2 regions of the Rhizobium sp. L9 genome follow, and region 2 is predicted to be linked to the other one. Evidence: riboswitches for the same ligand, from Rfam matches in the RefSeq annotation. Region 2 holds a riboswitch; the other holds the start of a gene.
What was found. A riboswitch is a leader RNA that binds a small molecule or an ion and turns the genes downstream of it on or off. The one in region 2 is predicted to bind FMN.
Positions count from the first base shown of each region.

Region 1: linked by a shared signal. The riboswitch ahead of CO660_RS06705 (6,7-dimethyl-8-ribityllumazine synthase) and the one ahead of CO660_RS08675 (DMT family transporter) in region 2 are both predicted to bind FMN.

Region 1 is NZ_NWSZ01000005.1:284,343-293,385, reverse strand. Features, by position in the region: gene CO660_RS06740 (iron ABC transporter permease) at 1-219, opposite strand, end outside; gene CO660_RS06735 (iron ABC transporter permease) at 216-1,220, opposite strand; gene CO660_RS06730 (ABC transporter substrate-binding protein) at 1,241-2,209, opposite strand; gene CO660_RS06725 (adenylate/guanylate cyclase domain-containing protein) at 2,340-3,437, opposite strand; gene CO660_RS06720 (hypothetical protein) at 3,871-4,095, shown strand; gene CO660_RS06715 (hypothetical protein) at 4,173-4,481, opposite strand; gene CO660_RS06710 (SRPBCC family protein) at 4,656-5,102, opposite strand; FMN riboswitch at 5,287-5,429, shown strand; gene CO660_RS06705 (6,7-dimethyl-8-ribityllumazine synthase) at 5,509-5,943, shown strand; gene CO660_RS06700 (VOC family protein) at 6,090-6,779, shown strand; gene CO660_RS06695 (DUF1194 domain-containing protein) at 6,921-7,697, opposite strand; gene CO660_RS06690 (LysR family transcriptional regulator) at 7,872-8,774, opposite strand; gene CO660_RS06685 (SDR family oxidoreductase) at 8,961-9,043, shown strand, end outside.
Region 2 is NZ_NWSZ01000007.1:67,758-76,800, reverse strand. Features, by position in the region: gene clpX (ATP-dependent Clp protease ATP-binding subunit ClpX) at 1-552, shown strand, start outside; gene lon (endopeptidase La) at 955-3,372, shown strand; gene hupB (DNA-binding protein HupB) at 3,579-3,854, shown strand; FMN riboswitch at 3,972-4,124, shown strand; gene CO660_RS08675 (DMT family transporter) at 4,317-5,216, shown strand; gene CO660_RS08670 (esterase-like activity of phytase family protein) at 5,309-7,507, shown strand; gene CO660_RS08665 (aldo/keto reductase) at 7,731-8,717, opposite strand; gene CO660_RS08660 (cupin domain-containing protein) at 8,859-9,043, shown strand, end outside.

The sequences.
Region 1 (9,043 bases), on a different contig from region 2:
TAGGATGCCGGTGGCGATGCGCGGCAGCCGGATATCCAGAATGATCAGCCGCGCCTCCGCCGAGCCGCCGCCGCTCAGAACGGCCGCGACGTCTCCCATGGGAATGTCGGCGACGCCGAGAAAGATCGCCGCCGCAATTGAGAGGACCGTTAATACGGCGAGCGCAGCTGTCATGCCGAAGCTTGCCTGACCGGCCAATATCGATGCCGGCGCGCTCATGGCGTCTCACCGGCAAGGCTCAGCCGCCCGCGCTGGACGAGATAGATGAAGATCGGGCCGCCAAGCATTGCGGTGACGATGCCGACGGGCAGTTCACGCGGGATGGCGATGCTGCGCGCGAAAACATCGGCGACCGTCACGATCAGCGCGCCGAGCGAAGCGCTCAACCCGATCTCCCAACCCGTGCCGCGGGGTTTCAGCAGCCGGGCGATGTGGGGAGCGGCAAGACCGACGAAGGCGACCGGCCCGGCGACGGGCGCAACGCCCGCGACCGGAATGACGGCAAGGATGAGAACGAGCGGCTTCCACAGGCCGAGCTGCAGGCCCATGCCGGCCGCCGCATGATCGCTCAGCATGAACATGCCGATGACCCGCCGCAGAAGGAGCGTCCCGGCAACCCCGGCGAACGTCCAGGGCAGCATATAGAGGACATGTGACCAGCTGCGCCCCTGGAAGCCGCCGGCGAGCCAGAAGAGCAGCGATGCCGATTGCGGCCCTGTCAAGAGCAGCACATAGGTGGTGATCGCGCTTAAGAACAGCGAGACGCTGACGCCGCCGAGCGCAAGCTGCAGCGGCCGCCCCTGCCCGCCGCGCGAAACCCAGAATGTCACCGAGGCAGCCAAGACCCCGCCGGCAAGGCCGATGAAGGGATAATAGGCAGGTGAAAGCCAGGGCAGAAAAACGAAGCAGCAGACGATCGGCGCGACCGCCCCGGATGTCACGCCGGTAATGCCGGGATCGGCCAGCGGATTGCGCGTCAGCGTCTGCAGCAAGTAGCCGGAAACGGCAAGGCCCGCCCCGCCGGCGGCCGCCGCCAGGCTGCGCGGCAGCCGCAGCGTCCAGACGAGGACAGATTCGAGCTTGCCGTCGGGCGCCAGAAGCACGCGCAGCGCTGTCTCGACCGAAAGCGTCTTGGCGCCAACCAGCAAGCCGAGCATCGTCGCCAGCATCGCGGCGGCGACAATGAGCCCTATGGCCAGGAATGATTGCCGGGGGCTCATCGCAGGCCTTTTCCTTGAACTTAGTTCTGCAGTTCGGCCGGGATCAGCTTGGCAGCCTCGGCCTTGACATCGACAGCCGGGAACGTGTCGGGGTAGAGGTAGTGCGCAGCCTCGCGCAGCACGATTTCGCGGGCGATCGGGCCGTTGGTCTCGACCCACTGGTCGCCGACGTAGAAGACGCGGTTGTTCTTGACTGCCGACAGCTGCGACCAGATCGGGTTGCTCTCATGCGGGCGATCCGGGCCCGAATCATAGACGAAGATGACCTCCGGATCCTTCTCGAGCATGGTTTCGAGGCTGAGGTCGATGCCGAACTCGCCGCCCGGATTTTTCGGCCCCGGAACATTGTCGCCGCCGATCGCGGCGACGATCGAGGCCGAGGTATTTTCCGTGTGGAAGGCGAAGGGTGTCGCGCCGCCCCACATGATCAGGAAGCGCGGGTGAACGCCCTTCGGCGCCTTGGCGGCAAATTCCGCAAGATGCTTGCGGAATTCGGCGTTCAGCTGCTCGCCGCGTTCGGGCTGGCCGAGCAGCTTAGAAAGGGCGGCGGTCTCGCTGTAGCTCTCTTCGAGCAGTTCCATATTATAGGCGACGTAGGGCGCGATGTTTTGAAGCTGCGCCGCATTGCCGACCGTATAGCGGCGGATCGCGACGATCAGATCCGGCTTGGCTTCGGAGAGAAGTTCCAGATTGGGCTTAGCGCGCTGGCCGATCTGCTTCATTCCGGAAGTCAGGCCCAGCAGGAATTCGGGCTCGCGGCCTTTCGTCATATAGGTGCTGGCGACCGGCTTGATGCCGAGTGCCAGCGCGACGTCATCTGCGAAATAGGAAATCGAGGCAAGGCGCTTCGGCTGTGCCGGAACTTCGACGGTGACGCCACGATCGTCGACGACCGAGACTTTCTTGCCGTCGTCGGCCGGCGCGGCCCCTGCCACGAGCATTGCGGACAGTCCGAGGGCCGAGAAAAATTTATGTGCGTATCGAGTCATATCTGAAAACTCCCCTCTGACCGGCAGAGGCTTTAGCCAAAAAAGCGGAGTTTAACAATCATGATTCTTTTGCGCTGTTTCTGGGAAGGGACGGCACTGCCTGCACAAGCGGTCAGTTCCCATCTCAGGCTCAATCCTCAGCCAAAGTGAAGACGGCGCACGGCTCGGCGATGCCGCGCAGGGCGTGCTCGCCGAGCGGCGTCAGCGCAGCCTGGGTATTCGCCGCCACGGCGCCTGAGATCAGCACGCTGTGGCCGAGCGGCTTGCAGAGCCCTTCCAGCCGGCTGACCAGATTGACCGCCGGGCCGATGGCGGTGAAGTCAAGCCTGTCGGCGGCGCCGATATTGCCCCAGAGGATTTCGCCGAAATGCAGGGCGGCCCCGAAGGGCAGCGGCGCCAGCCCCTCAGCCTCACGCATCCGATCGAGATGAACCATGCCGGCGCGGCAGGCGGCTACAGCCCGAAGCGCCGCCTCACAGGCCTCTCGATCAGCTCCGGCCCCGTTGCCGGAAGCAGCAGTGACGGGAAAGATCGCCAGCACGCCGTCGCCGATGAATTTCAGCACCTCGCCGCCGAAGGCATGCACGGCGCCGGCGACGCGGTCGAAATAAGCGTCGAGCGCGGATATCATCGCCTGCGGCTCCGTCACTTGGGAAAGCGCGGTGAAATCCCGCAAATCGGCGCAGAGAAGAGCGGCGCGAATGGTTTCGCCGGTGCCCCGGGCAAGCGCACCCGCCTGAACGCGAGCCGCACTGCGCCGGCCGAGGTAGGCTTCCAGCAGCGCCGCCTGCGCTTCCCGCGCAGCAAGGACTGCGAGTGGCGCCGCAGCAAAACGCGCGACGTCCTGCAGCCGCGCGGCTTCATCAGGAGAAAATTCGTCCGCCCCTGCCCCCTTGCCGATGCCCGCCCAGCCGAGCACGGCGCCGTCCCGCGAAGCTCCAATCCTCTCCTCCCAAACCGGCCCGAGCCCGGCTAGCCATTCGCGCCCGGCATCGCTTTGCGGTGCGGCGGCAAACCCCAGCGCCTCGATGACGGCTCCGGTTTCCGCCCGCCACAGCCAGCTACGCCGCGCTATGATCGGATGCGGCACCGAAAGTGTCAGCGCGCCGCCGGAAAGCTCCAGGCCGTCGGCCAGCAGCCGGCGCCCGAGCTCGGCCAGAAACCGTTCGGGGCCGGGCGAAGCCGCAGCCTCGTCAATCAGCCAGGCAATGGAGGAAGGCAGATCCATGGGTTAACATTGGCATTGCAACAGGACGGGGGCAACCCCGCGACATCAGCCCCACGGAGACTCCTGCGGCCTCTCAGGAGGTCTCCGGTATTCGCCTGTTGCCAACCAAAAATGCGCAACGACATCGTAGGACTTGTGCAGAGGATCTGCGGCGATCCAGTTAAGAAAATGTAAATAAAGGTTTTCTGTTAATGATTGCCCTGGCCAAATGCAGAGCATGACTGACTTCATCGGCCCACTCAGGACACCTGTGGTGGATTTCCTATCGGCACTTGCCCCCGCCGAGTCCCTCCGCAACCCTGTCAACCCTACCTCCCAACAACTCTGTGGAAAACCATTCATCATGGTGGAAAACAACCCGATAAACACTTTTAAATTGCGCGACATTCGTTCGTTTATGTGCGAACTTGTCACTAGCGATTGAGGGGTTGCTATGGGCACGACATACTGGCCGAAAGACCCGCTGGACGGGAATGACATGACCCTGCTGACGTCGATCCTTCGGCGCTGGTGCGCGCGTTATGGGATCGAGTTTACAGCCGAAGAAAGCAAACGGAAGGCGAAGGAACTCGTCGAATGGTTCGAGTTCGGTGTCAAGGATCCGGCCGAGCTCGAAGAGCTGATCGACGGAAAGCACTGGCTCGTCAGCCGCATCTGAGCGCAGCGTTATTTCAGCTGATAAAGGCCGGGCGAAACATCGCACCGGCCCTCGTTCGTCTCCCTCTGTCAAAAGTTTTAGTAGTCATCGCGCCAGCGGCGTTCGCGGTCCCAGCGCCCCTCATAGCGCCAGCGCGGGCCATCCCAATCGCGATGACGCCGCTCCCAGCCCCAGCGGGGCGGACCGCCATAGAAAGCTACAGGCGGCGGGCGGCGCCAGTTGCGCCGGCATTCGCCCCAGCGGGTCAGATGCCAGCCGCGACCACAGGCGTAGTCGACCTTTGTGACAGTGCTCTCAACCTTGATTGCCCCGATCGGCATCGCCTGAGCTGTGCCAATCGAGAGGCTGCCAGCGAGCAAGGCAGCCGCGATAGAAAGTGCCTTCATCGAAAACTCCATTTCATCCAGCCGCAATCACCTTAGGACCGCCAAATTGAACTGGAGATGAACTGCGCGTTCATGTTTGCGGACGATAAAGCAGCACTTTTTTTGACCGCAGCGGACCGTTCTTCCCGTAGGGTCAAGCGCTTGGGGAGCATCCCGTCGCCTGCCGAAAACCGTTCATGTCCTTCCGTAAAAAGGATCTGGACCCGGGTCCCGCCCGGCCGCGACTTCCGTGAGCCGGCCGAGATAATGCGCCCAGCCCTCCTCATGACCGGCGCATTGCTCCGCACTCGGCAGACCGCTATGGGTGAGCCGCAAAAGCGTTCCGCCTCCTTGCTCGATCAGATCGATCTCGACCAGGCTCGATCCCGGCGGCACCACCTCGCTGCCATCCCAGCCGAAGCTGTAGGCAAGCCGATGCACCGGCACCACCTCGCGGAAGGAGCCGCGCGCAAAACGGGCGCCGGTGACGTTGACGAGATAGAGCCCACCCGGCTCCGGCTCGACCTCGGCCTCCGTCCCCATCCAGCGCAGGATCTTCTCCGGATCGGTCATCAGTGCAAACACCGCCGCCGGCGGCGCCGCAAGATGCGCCTCGCGGCGCACGACGAAAGATTCTGGCATCGCTCTCTCCCATGGTTGCTGCTCTACCCCTCAATGAGGCCGAGCAGCATGCTTTTTCGACATGGATGTCCTCAGCGGAAGCATGTAGGTGGATGCGCACGCTGCGCAAGGGCGATGGGGCACGTGCCCTTCGGACGAAAACGTCTTCCCTATTGCCAGCCCGCCGCCTTGGCCCTATTGTCCGCGCCGTTCTCAGGGCGGGGTGAAAGTCCCTACCGGCGGTATGCAGTTTCGATTGCGAGCCCGCGAGCGCCTTCCTCGGAAGGGTCAGCAGATCAGGTGAGATGCCTGAGCCGACGGTCATAGTCCGGATGAAAGAGAACGTGCGCTGCTGCTGCCCTCCGGGCTGGCTGCGGATGCTCGTGATCGCCTTGGGTGATGTGTCTGTACGCCAAAGGAGATTACCATGACACCCACCCGTTATGCCTTCGTCAAAGCCGGCTGGCACGCCGATATCGTCGACCGTGCGCTCGAAGGTTTCCAACAGCTTGTTCCCGCCGAACAGATCGACGTATTCGACGTCCCCGGCGCCTTCGAAATGCCGCTGCTGTCGCGCGATCTTGCCGCGAGCGGGCGCTATGCCGCCGTCATTGCCGCCGCCTTCGTCGTCGATGGCGGGATCTACCGCCACGAATTCGTCGCCCAGGCCGTGGTCGATGGCCTGATGCGCGCCGGCATGGATACCGGCGTGCCGGTGCTGTCGGTCTCACTGACACCGCATCACTATCAGGAAACCGAGCATCACACGCAGATCTACCGCGCTCATTTCGTCGAGAAGGGCCGTGAGGCTGCGCGCGCCGCTCTGATGATCGGCAAAACGCGCGCTGCCCTTGCTGCTTAAAAGCTAGCGCAACAGACGGCGGGATGGCCCGCCGTCTTCTTCATGTCGACTGAAGAATTGATTCGACGCTCCACCCGCGCTGTGGTCCACTCGATCCTGACATGTATCGCCATTCTTAATGCGTCCAAACCTCAAGGGAGCTGAAGATGAGCAATGCAATGCGCAGTGAACCCCCAACCGAATCCATGAAAACACGACCGGTCGACACCAAGCTCGAAGTGGTCGTCATTCCCGTTTCCGACGTCGACCGCGCCAAACGTTTTTACGAGAGCCTTGGCTGGAGGCTAGACGCCGATTTCGCCAATGATGCCGATTTCCGCGTGATCCAGTTCACCCCACCGGGCTCCGGTTGCGCGATCATCTTCGGCAAGAATGTCACCGCCGCCGCTCCCGGCTCCGCCCAAGGCCTCTATCTCATCGTCTCCGACGTCGAGGCCGCAAGGCGCGATCTCATCGCCCGCGGCGTCGAGGTGAGCGAGGTCTTCCACGATGCTTCAGGCGTCTACGCCGGCAAGGACGAGCCCTATCTCTTCGGGCGCCTGCGCATCGCCGGCCGCGACCCCGACCACCGCAGCTATCGTTCCTTCGCCTCGTTCAAGGATCCCGATGGCAACGGCTGGCTGTTCCAGGAAGTCACCACACGCCTGCCGGGACGCATCGACGCCGATGAGACCGCCTTCTCGACATCGAGCGACCTCGCCGCCGCCCTCCGCCGCGCCGCCGAGGCCCACGGCGAACACGAGAAGCGCAATGGAGGCAAACACGACGAGAACTGGCCGGACTGGTACGCCGAATACATGGTCAGCGAACAGGCCGGCAGGCAGCTGCCGTTATAGGTGGCGGCACGGAGCAGCCGCCTTGCCCGTCGGCACCTCAAGGTGAGGCTCTTCGAGCGGCAGATGCTTTCTTCTTTGCTTTGTCGGTATGCCATGTGACAACCACACGGCATACCCTCTCCGGGCTCATCAGGTCGCGACTCACCGATCGAATATATCCCGCCACTGCTTCTCGCCGATCAGACAGTCCGCCGTCGGCGCGTCGGCGGCTATCCTCTCCACCGTCGGCGAGGGTGAAATGCCGCTGATCTCGAGCACCAGCTTGCGGCGCACGGCGATGGCGAAATCCTCAATCCTGTGGACCGGCAGCACGAAGCTGCCGGGGCCGCCGATCACGCAATCGGCGTAATATTTGTCGAGCCCTCCGGGAGCATCGGAAGGACGCAGCATGATCGCCAGCCCGTTGATGATCATGCCCGACGCCACCGCCTTGTCCCTGGTGGCCGTCACCGGGCTGCCGGAATTGTTCGGACCGTCGCCGGAGACGTCGATCACCTCACGCCTGCCGCGAAAGGGTCCGGTGGTGATCATGCTGGCGCCCTGATCGATGGCTGTTGAGATCGAGGTGCGCCGTTGCGTGGCTATCGGCCGGGCGTCAAGCTTATCGGCGAAGGCGATCGCATCCGCTTCCGTCTCAATCACCTGCCAGTCGATCATCGAATCCTGGACGACATAGCCCGCCCATTCGAAATAGCTGATGGCGATGCGGCCGGTGAGCCCGCCTTTGACCGCATCGATGAATTCCTTGTGCTTGAGCGCCTCGACATAACCGTCGCGCTGAATGCCGATCTCTTCGAAATCCATTGACCGCGAGGTGTCGACGGCAAGCACCAGCGTCACATCAACCTCGTTTGCGCCCGCCCCAACTGTCGGCACGACTCCGGTAAGACCCATGAGTACCGCAAGCGTGGTCAGCATCGGCAAATCCCCGCGCATCGAGCAGGGAAATGTAACACAACTTGGCCCGCGAAGGACGCCCGGCCTCGTGCGGGGTTTCAATTTTCGGTGATATCAGGAGCGCCTGCCTTGTCCCTTGAGGCCGCTGCGGGGAACTCACAGAGAGACTCTCCTGCCATGCAGCTTTCCAGGACCTCAACGCAAAGGCGCCCATAAAGGGTTCTTCCACGCCTTCAGCGCTTCCAGAAAAACCTGCAGGCGCAGCGGCAGGAAGCGGCGGGTGGGATAGACGGCGTGCACGAAGATTTCCGGCGAGGACCAGTCCGGCAGCAGGCGAATGAGCTCGCCTCGGTTGATCCCTTCGTCGCAATAGGTCGAAGGCAGCAGCCCGATACCGTGGCCGCGATAGGTAAAGGCGCTGACCGCCTCGAAGTCCCGACTGGAGACCGGCCCGGACACGCGCACGTGGGCCGACTTGCGGCCGCTGACGAGATGCCAATCCGCCTCGCCGTTGCGGCCGTTCAGGAGCACGCATCGATGATCCTTCAGGTCTTCGGGCTTTAATGGAAGGGCCCTGCCCTCGAGATAGTCGGGCGTCGCAACCAGATAGCGCACACTCCGGCCGAGCCGCTGCGCGACGATGGAAGAATCCTTGAGTTCGCCGAAACGAATGGCGAGATCGACATTCTCGGCGACCAGATCGAGGAAAAGGTTGGTGACGAAGAGATCGATCTGGATATCGGGATATGTCCTCAGGAAGGACGAGATGAATTCGTAGAAGACGTCCTGCCCGAAGATGACGGGCACGGAGATCTTCAGCAGGCCTTCCGGCTTCCTCTGCGTCTCCGTCAGCGCCTGCTCGGCGTCCATAAGATGGGCGAGCGGTTCGCTGCACCTGTCGTAATAGGCTCGACCCTGCGCGGTAAGGCTGAGCTTGCGGGTCGTGCGCTGCAGCAGCGTCACGCCGAGCTGCTCTTCAAGCGACGTCACCTTCCGGCTGACGGTTGAAACCGGCATGCCGAGGGAATAGGCCGCACGGCTGAAGCTGCCATACTGCGCCACCTTCACGAAAACGGCGATGTCGTTGAGATCGGCCATGCGCCCATTTTTGCATTGATGCAAAAGAGAATCCAGATATTTCCATCTAATCGGGGAATGGAGTTTTCGCCATATTCACTTTGCGAAAACAACCACAACCCAGATGGCGGCGCGATCGCGGCGGCCCCATCTCGAGCGACCCGGCCGATCAGGCGACGTTGCCCGAACCAGATCATGGAGTTCAACATGACTACGAATAAGACTGTCATCGTTACGGGCGCCTCCCAGGGTATCGGCGCAGGCCTCGTCAACGCCTTTATCGCGCGCGG
Region 2 (9,043 bases):
ACGAACATCCTGTTCATCTGCGGTGGCGCCTTCGCCGGCCTCGACAAGATCATCTCCGCCCGCGGCGAGAAGACTTCGATCGGCTTCGGCGCGACTGTGAAAGCTCAGGACGATCGCCGCGTCGGCGAAGTCCTGCGCGAACTGGAGCCGGAAGATCTGGTCAAGTTCGGCCTCATTCCCGAGTTCATCGGCCGTCTGCCGGTTTTGGCGACGCTCGAGGATCTCGACGAGGACGCGCTGATCCAAATCCTATCCGAGCCGAAGAACGCGCTGATCAAGCAGTATCAGCGGCTGTTCGAGATGGAAGATGTGGAACTCACCTTCCACGAGGATGCATTGCGTGAAATCGCCCGCAAGGCGATCGTGCGCAAGACCGGCGCCCGCGGCCTTCGTTCGATCATGGAGAAGATCCTGCTCGACACGATGTTCGAACTGCCGACGCTGGAAGGCGTGCGCGAGGTGGTCATCTCGGAGGAGGTGGTGCGCGGCTCGGCTCGTCCGCTCTACATCTATGCCGATCGTCAGGAAGAAAAAGCCAACGCTTCCGCGTAATCTTATGGTTTTCGCACCGTTATTTTAAGGGGCTTGCCATGGGCGAGCCCCTTTCTATTTGAAAAACCATGCGAGGCGCTGTTAGTATTTTGCCGGTGGGAACTGGAGCTTGCCTTTGCCGATGTTGCGCAAGGGGCGGTGCTTGCAATGATGCAGTGATTCCGTGAGTGTATTGCTGGCGTTGTATTTAGCCGGGTCGGAAGTGGTAAGCGCCGGTCCAGCCACGCGTTTCATAGTGCTGGTGTTCCGTTGTAACGAAGCTGTCATATACGGGGAACGCGGGCGTTAGCGTGGCTTGAAAAGCATAGTAAGAACCTCCACTTGTAGGCCAAGTGAGAGTGCCGGCCGATCCCAAGCGGCCGTGCAAAGAGCCCGGTAACGGGACGATGGAAAGGATAAAAAATGACGAAGAAAACGTCTGTAGCGAGCAGCACTGCCTACCCTGTTCTGCCTTTGCGTGACATCGTGGTTTTCCCGCATATGATCGTGCCGCTGTTTGTCGGACGGGAAAAGTCGATCCGTGCGCTCGAAGAGGTCATGGGCTCGGACAAGCAGATCATGTTGGTGACGCAGATCAACGCCAGCGACGATGATCCGGACCCTTCGGCGATCCACAATGTCGGCACCGTGGCAAACGTGCTGCAGCTGCTGAAGCTGCCTGATGGCACCGTCAAGGTTCTGGTTGAAGGCCGCGCCCGCGCCGAGATCGACACTTATACGAGCCGTGAGGATTTCTATGAGGCGCTCGGCCATGTGCTCGAGGAGCCCCATGACGATCCTGTCGAACTGGAAGCTTTGTCGCGCTCGGTCGTTTCCGAATTCGAAAGCTATGTGAAGCTGAACAAAAAGATTTCGCCGGAAGTGGTCGGTGCCGCCAGCCAGATCGACGACTATTCCAAGCTCGCCGATACGGTCGCCTCGCATCTGTCGATCAAGATCACCGAGAAGCAGGAGATGCTGGAGACGACGAGCGTCAAGCAGCGTCTCGAAAAGGCTCTCGGCTTCATGGAAGGCGAGATCTCGGTGCTGCAGGTCGAAAAGCGCATCCGCTCGCGCGTCAAGCGCCAGATGGAGAAGACCCAGCGCGAATATTATCTCAATGAGCAGATGAAGGCGATCCAGAAGGAGCTCGGTGACGGCGAGGAAGGCCGCGACGAGATGAGCGAACTGGAAGAGCGCATCTCCAAGACCAAGCTGTCCAAGGAGGCCCGTGAAAAGGCGGAGGCGGAGCTGAAGAAGCTGCGCCAGATGAGCCCGATGTCGGCGGAAGCCACGGTCGTGCGCAATTATCTGGATTGGCTGCTCGGCATTCCGTGGGGCAAGAAGTCGAAGATCAAGGCCGACCTCAACAATGCCGAGAAGATCCTTGAGGCCGATCACTTCGGTCTCGACAAGGTCAAGGAACGCATTGTCGAATATCTCGCCGTGCAGGCTCGCGCCACCAAGATCAAGGGCCCGATCCTCTGCCTCGTCGGCCCTCCGGGCGTCGGCAAGACCTCGCTCGCCCAGTCGATCGCCAAGGCGACCGGCCGTGAGTATGTCCGCATGGCGCTCGGCGGCGTTCGCGACGAAGCCGAAATCCGCGGTCACCGCCGCACCTATATCGGCTCGATGCCCGGCAAGGTCATCCAGTCGATGAAGAAGGCGAAGAAGTCCAACCCGCTCTTCCTGCTCGACGAAATCGACAAGATGGGCATGGATTTCCGTGGCGATCCGTCTTCGGCCCTGCTCGAAGTGCTCGATCCGGCGCAGAACTCGACCTTCATGGACCACTATCTGGAAGTCGAATACGACCTGTCGGATGTGATGTTCATCACGACCGCGAATACGCTGAACATCCCTGCACCGCTGATGGACCGCATGGAGATCATCCGTATCGCCGGCTACACCGAAGATGAAAAGCGCGAGATCGCCAAGCGGCACCTGCTGCCGAAGGCTATCAAGGAACATGCGTTGCAGCCGGAAGAATTCTCGGTCAGCGACGATGCCCTGATGGCGATCAGCCAGCAGTACACCCGCGAAGCCGGTGTCCGCAGCTTCGAACGCGAATTGATGAAGCTCGCCCGCAAGGCGGTCACCGAGATCATCAAGGGCAAGACGAAGTCCGTTCACGTGACGGCCGCCAACATCGCCGACTATCTTGGCGTCCCGCGCTTCCGCCATGGCGAAGCCGAGGGCGAGGATCAGGTCGGCGTCGTGACCGGCCTTGCCTGGACGGAAGTCGGCGGCGAGCTGCTGACCATCGAAGGCGTGATGATGCCGGGCAAGGGCCGCATGACGGTTACCGGCAATCTGAAGGACGTCATGAAGGAATCGATCTCGGCGGCGGCTTCCTACGTCCGCTCGCGCGCTGTCGATTTCGGCATCGAACCGCCGATGTTCGAAAAGAACGACATCCACGTGCACGTGCCGGAAGGTGCGACGCCGAAGGATGGCCCGTCGGCCGGTGTCGCCATGGCAACCGCCATCGTTTCGATCATGACCGGCATCCCGGTCAACAAGCATGTGGCCATGACCGGTGAAATCACCCTTCGCGGCCGGGTGCTGCCGATCGGCGGTCTCAAGGAAAAGCTGCTGGCAGCGCTTCGCGGCGGCATCAAGAAAGTGCTGATTCCGGAAGAAAACGCAAAGGACCTGGCGGAGATTCCGGATAACGTGAAGAACAGTATGGAGATCATCCCGGTCTCGCGGATGGGCGAGGTGATCAAGCATGCGCTGATCCGTCGGCCGGAGCCGATCGAGTGGGATGGCACGGTGGAAACGCCCGTCATCACGTCGGTCGAAGGCCTCGATGATACGGGCGCAACGATCGCGCATTGAGTGGCGTTTGCCACATTTATGCCCGATTGAAGCAAAAGACGCAAAAAGGCTGGCGGAAACGCCAGCCTTTTTTGTGAAAACGTCATGGAGACGCTTGCTTTTCCTTGATTTGCAGGGCTTTTGGGTTCCCGGCGGGCCTGATGAAACCTATTCTGCGCCTAGCTTAGATTTGAGTCGTTTCATACCATTTAGAAAGGGGTGGAAACATGAACAAGAATGAACTCGTGTCCGCAGTGGCCGAAAAGGCAGGACTGACGAAGTCTGACGCGGCTTCCGCTGTTGACGCGGTTTTCGACGTTGTCCAGGCCGAACTCAAGAACAAGGGCGATATCCGCCTCGCTGGTTTCGGCAGCTTCACCGTTTCTCATCGCGCTGCAACAAAGGGCCGCAACCCGTCGACCGGCGCTGAAGTCGATATTCCAGCCCGCAACGTGCCGAAGTTCACGCCCGGCAAGGGCCTGAAGGACGCCGTCAACGGCTGATTTGATCGTCCGGCAGTCGTAAACGAGAACGGCTGAGCAGGATTTCGAGGGGTTCGGCGCTGCCGGACCCCTTTTGTTTTGCCGCTTGCCGTAGGCAGCGCCTTGTTTTACGAACGATGCTGTTCTCAGGGCGGGGTGAATGTCCCCACCGGCGGTAAGGGCTGTGGCCCGAGCCCGCGAGCGCCTTCTCAAGCTTCGGCCGGGGAAGGGGGCAGCAGATCCGGTGCGATTCCGGAGCCGACGGTATAGTCCGGAAGAAAGAGAATGAGCATGGCCGTGAGCGGGCAGGGGACTGCCGGCCTCTGCGCGCCGTCGCCTCATGCGTCCTGATTTATGTTGGTCGCCTGCATAATTCCTTAAATCGGAATCGATTTAAGGATGAACTATGCAGCAATTAAAAGCGCTAGAGCGTCTTTTGCGCGTCTGGAAAGACGCGCGGCGCTGTAGTTCCGGATGGAAGACATGAATCAGAATTCCCTTGCAGTCTCGCAATCTCGCGCCGTTGCCGGCGCTGCTTTCATGGTGCTTGGAGGCGTCGCCTTCTCGCTGCTCAACGTCGTCACCCAGTGGCTGACCATGAAGCTCGCCTTTCCGCCGGCCTCCGCAGCCTTCTGGCAATATGCCTTCGCCTTCCTCTTCTCCTTGCCCTTCATGCGCAAATCAGGCCTTTCGGCCATGCGTACGGACTATCCCCGGCGACACGTCGTGCGCGTCCTCTTTGCTGCGCTTGGTGTCGAGGCCTGGGTTTCCGGTCTTGCCTCAGTGCCGATCTGGCAGGCGATCGCGCTGGTCATGACCTCGCCCTTCTTCATCATTCTCGGCGCCCGCCTGTTCCTCGGTGAGCGCGTCGGCCCGGCCCGCTGGGCAGCGACCGGTGTCGGTTTTGCTGGCGCGATGATCATCCTCCAGCCATGGTCTGATAGTTTCACCTGGGCGGCGCTCCTGCCGGTGCTCTCGGCGCTGCTCTGGGGTGCCTCCTCGCTTATCACCAAGAGCCTGACCGGTATCGAGAGGCCAGAGACCATCACCGTCTGGCTGTTGGTGCTGCTGACGCCGATCAACGGCGGTCTGGCACTTGCGGCGGGCTTCGCCGTACCGACAGGCACGACACTCGCGCTCTTCCTTCTGGCAGGCCTCCTGACGGTCGTGGCGCAATATCTGCTGACCCTAGCCTATGCCAGTGCCGACGCCGCCTATGTCCAGCCATTCGATGATCTGAAGCTGCCGCTGAACGTGCTCGCCGGCTGGTTGTTTTTCGGTTATGCGCCGGCCGGTTATCTCTGGCTGGGCGCCGCGCTCATTCTTTCAGCGTCGCTCTTCATCATGCGAAACGAGATGCGCCGGGAAAGTCGGCCGGCCTGACGCCGATCTCTGAAAACGCGCGGGCTGTCATGTCTCTGTCATGGCAGTCCCGCAAAACCCCTCTGTTCGATCTTTCGACATTGGGGGATTTCATGACAATTTTATCGCGCAAGGCAGCGCTCGCTGCCGTTCTTCTCGCATCCGTTGCCGTCCAGGCCGCGGCCGAACCGGTTTTCAACCGCATCGCCTCCTTCCCGGTCGCCCAGAACCTGCCTGCTGACAAGGACAAGCTTTCGCCGACATCCGCGGAAATCATCACCGCAACCGACGACGGCAACACGCTGATCTATAGCGACAGCCCGCTCGGTGCGATCGGCTTCATCGACATTACCGACGCCAGGGCCCCGAAGGCCGACGGTGCGATGATGATGGACGGCGAACCGACATCGGTCACCTCGAGCGCCGGCAAGGCGCTTGTTGCCGTCAACACTTCCGAAAGCAAGGCCAAACCCTCCGGCCGCCTCGCGATCGTCGACGTGGCGACGAAAAAGATTGAGCACACCTGCGATCTCGGCGGCCAGCCGGATTCGATTGCCCTCAACAAGGACAAGACGCTCGGCGCCATCGCGATCGAAAACGAACGCGACGAAGAGGTCAATGACGGCAAGATCCCGCAGATGCCGGCCGGCGAGCTCGCCGTTTTCCAGGTCAACAACGGCACCGTCGACTGCGGCACCATCAAGCATGTGGCGCTGAATGGTCTCGCCGGTGTTGCCCCTGAAGATCCGGAGCCGGAATTCGTCGCTTTCAACGGCCTGAATGAAATTGCCCTAACGCTGCAGGAAAACAACGAGATCGTCATCATCGACGCCAACACGGCTCAGGTGAAGACCCACTTTACCGCCGGCAGCGTCGATCTCTCCGGCATCGACACGAAGCGCGACGGTGCTCTGAAATTCTGGAGCGAATCGAAGGGCGTGCTGCGCGAGCCGGACGCCGTGAAGTGGCTGGACGACAACCGCCTCGTCGTCGCCAATGAAGGCGACTATCAGGGCGGCTCGCGCGGCTTCACCATCTTCGACAAGACGGGCAAGGTCCTCTACGAATCGGGCGCATCCTTCGAACGCGCCGTCGCCCATATCGGCCATTATCCGGAAAGCCGTTCGGGATCGAAGGGCGTCGAGCCGGAAGGCCTCGAAGCCGCCAAGTTCGGCGATGACCAGTATTTCTTCCTGCTTGCCGAGCGCGCCTCGGTCGTCGGCGTCTATAAGGATACCGGCGCCGACCCCGAACTCGTGCAGCTTCTGCCGTCGGGCATTTCGCCGGAAGGCGGGGTCGCTATCCCCCAGCGTAATCTCTTTGCGACCGCAAATGAACTCGATCTCGGCAAGGACGGCGGGGTGCGCTCGCACGTGATGATCTACGAGCGCTCGGAAGGCGAAAAAGCCTATCCACAGATCGTCTCCGCCGAGAAGGACGGCAATCCGATCGGTTTCGCAGCGCTTTCGGGTCTTGCCGCCGTTCCCGGCAAACCGGGCATGCTCTACGCCGTCAGCGACAGCTTTCTGGGCTCGCAGCCGACGATCTACACGATCGACGCAACCAAGAAGCCGGCCGTCATCACCGACGCCCTCGTCGTCAAGCGTGACGGCGCTCCGGCCCAGAAGCTCGACATCGAAGGCATCGCGGTAGCAGCCGACGGCTCCTTCTGGCTCGCCTCGGAAGGAAACAGCGAGCGCCTCGTCCCGCATGCGCTCTACAACGTCAATGCCAAGGGCGACATCAAGGCCGAGATTGCTCTGCCTAGGGAACTCGCCGCCAACGAAATTCGCTACGGCTTCGAGGGTGTCACCATTGTCGGCACCGGCGACGATGCCACGTTGTGGATGGTCGTCCAGCGCGAGTGGGGTGACGACGAGAAGGGCTTCGTCAAGCTCGTCTCCTACAATCCGAAGAAAAAGGAATGGGGCGCCGTGCGCTATCCCCTCGACAAGACGGAAAGCGGTTGGGTCGGCCTGTCCGAGATCTCCGCCCACGGCGATAACGTTTACATCATCGAGCGCGACAACCTCGTCGGCGACGGCGCCAGGCTGAAGAAGCTTTACAAGGTGGCGATCTCGGAACTGAAGCCAGCCAAACTCGGGGCCGAACTGCCGGTCGTGAAGAAGACCGAAGCACACGACTTCCTCGACGAACTCAAGACCGTGACGAACGGCTATGTGCTCGACAAGCTCGAAGGCTTCACCTTCGACGCCTCCGGCAAGCCTTACGCTGTCACCGATAATGACGGTGTGAGCGACTCTTCCGGCGAGACCTTGTTCTTTCCGGTGGAACTGAGTGCCACGAACTGAAAGCTGCCCCTCACCCTAACCCTCTCCCCGTTAAAACGGGGCGAGGGGACGTGCCAAGCGCAACGTCGAGGTGAAGGAAGCACGTGCGGCATATCCCTTCGCCCCGCTCGCGGGGGTCCGGAGGACGGGTCGAAACTGGTGGCTCGACCCCGGTCGGTGGCGGCAGCCAGATGAGGGGCCCTCGGCTCGCTGCAGCCTTCAATAAAAGCGACTCGCTCCAGCCTCACCAGCGCTGATGCACATGCGGGGCGATCAGCCGATTGTATATCTCGCGCGTCGCCACCATGACATCGGGCGAGAGCGGCGCGAGATCGGCTGCGGCCGCATTGGCTCTCGCCTGTTCGGCATTGCGGGCGCCGGGGATGACGACAGTAACGGCTTCAGCCATCAGGATCCAACGCAACGCGAAGGCGGCCATAGTGACGCCGGCCGGCACCAGCTTGCGCACTTCCTCGACCGCCTGCAGCCCGACCTCGAAAGGTACGCCGGCAAAGGTCTCGCCGACGTCGAAAGCTTCGCCGTGGCGGTTGAAATTGCGATGGTCGTCGCTGGCAAACTGCGTCTCGCGGCTGATCTTGCCGGAGAGAAGACCACTTGCCAGCGGCACGCGCGCAATGATCGCCACATTCCTGCGACGTGCTTCCTCGAAGAACAGATGGTCGGGGCGCTGACGGAAAATGTTGTAGATGATCTGGACGCTGACGACGCCGGGATATTCGATCGCCTTCAGCCCGTCCTCGACTTTTTCGACGCTAACGCCATAACCCTTGATCTTTCCGGCCTTCTGCAGCGCGTCGAGGCCCTCGAAGACCTCAGGGAGGTAAAGCACCTCGCGCGGCGGGCAGTGCAACTGCACGAGATCGAGGCTGTCGACCGCGAGGTTTTTGACGCTGCGGTCGATGAAGCCTTCGAGATTGGCCTTGGTATATCCTTCCGCGACATGTGGGTTGAGGCGGCGGCCTACCTTGGTTGCGACCATCGGGCGCTCGCCGCCGCGCGTCTTCAGGACATCGGCAATGATCTTTTCCGAGCGGCCGTCGCCGTAAACATCCGCCGTGTCGACGAACGTCATACCGGCATCGAGCGCGGCGTTCAGCGCCGCCCGCCCATCCGCCTCGCTGATATCGCCCCAGGAGCCGCCGATCTGCCAGGCGCCGAAGCCGACATTGGTAACGGTGAACGGCATGCGGCCAAACGCATGGTGTTTCATGAACATCTCCCTAGGTTATGAACGCTTTGGCCTATCAGGCGGGCAACTGCGCGGCAATTGCCGATCTGGTCTTGATCGGTCGCCTCGATCAAATATCGTCGCACCGTAAAGCTTCAACAGCATGGATGGAAAGGAACGATCATGGAGATCAAACCCGCTGGCTCCAGCCCCTCGACGAAGCCGCCGGCCGACTATTTTACCGGCGCCGTTCGGCAGGATCCGTTGATCGAGCCGCCGACGCCGGCAAGGGTGAAGGCAACCTCCGTCACTTTCGAACCCGGAGCCCGCACCGCCTGGCACACGCATCCGCTCGGCCAGACGCTGAT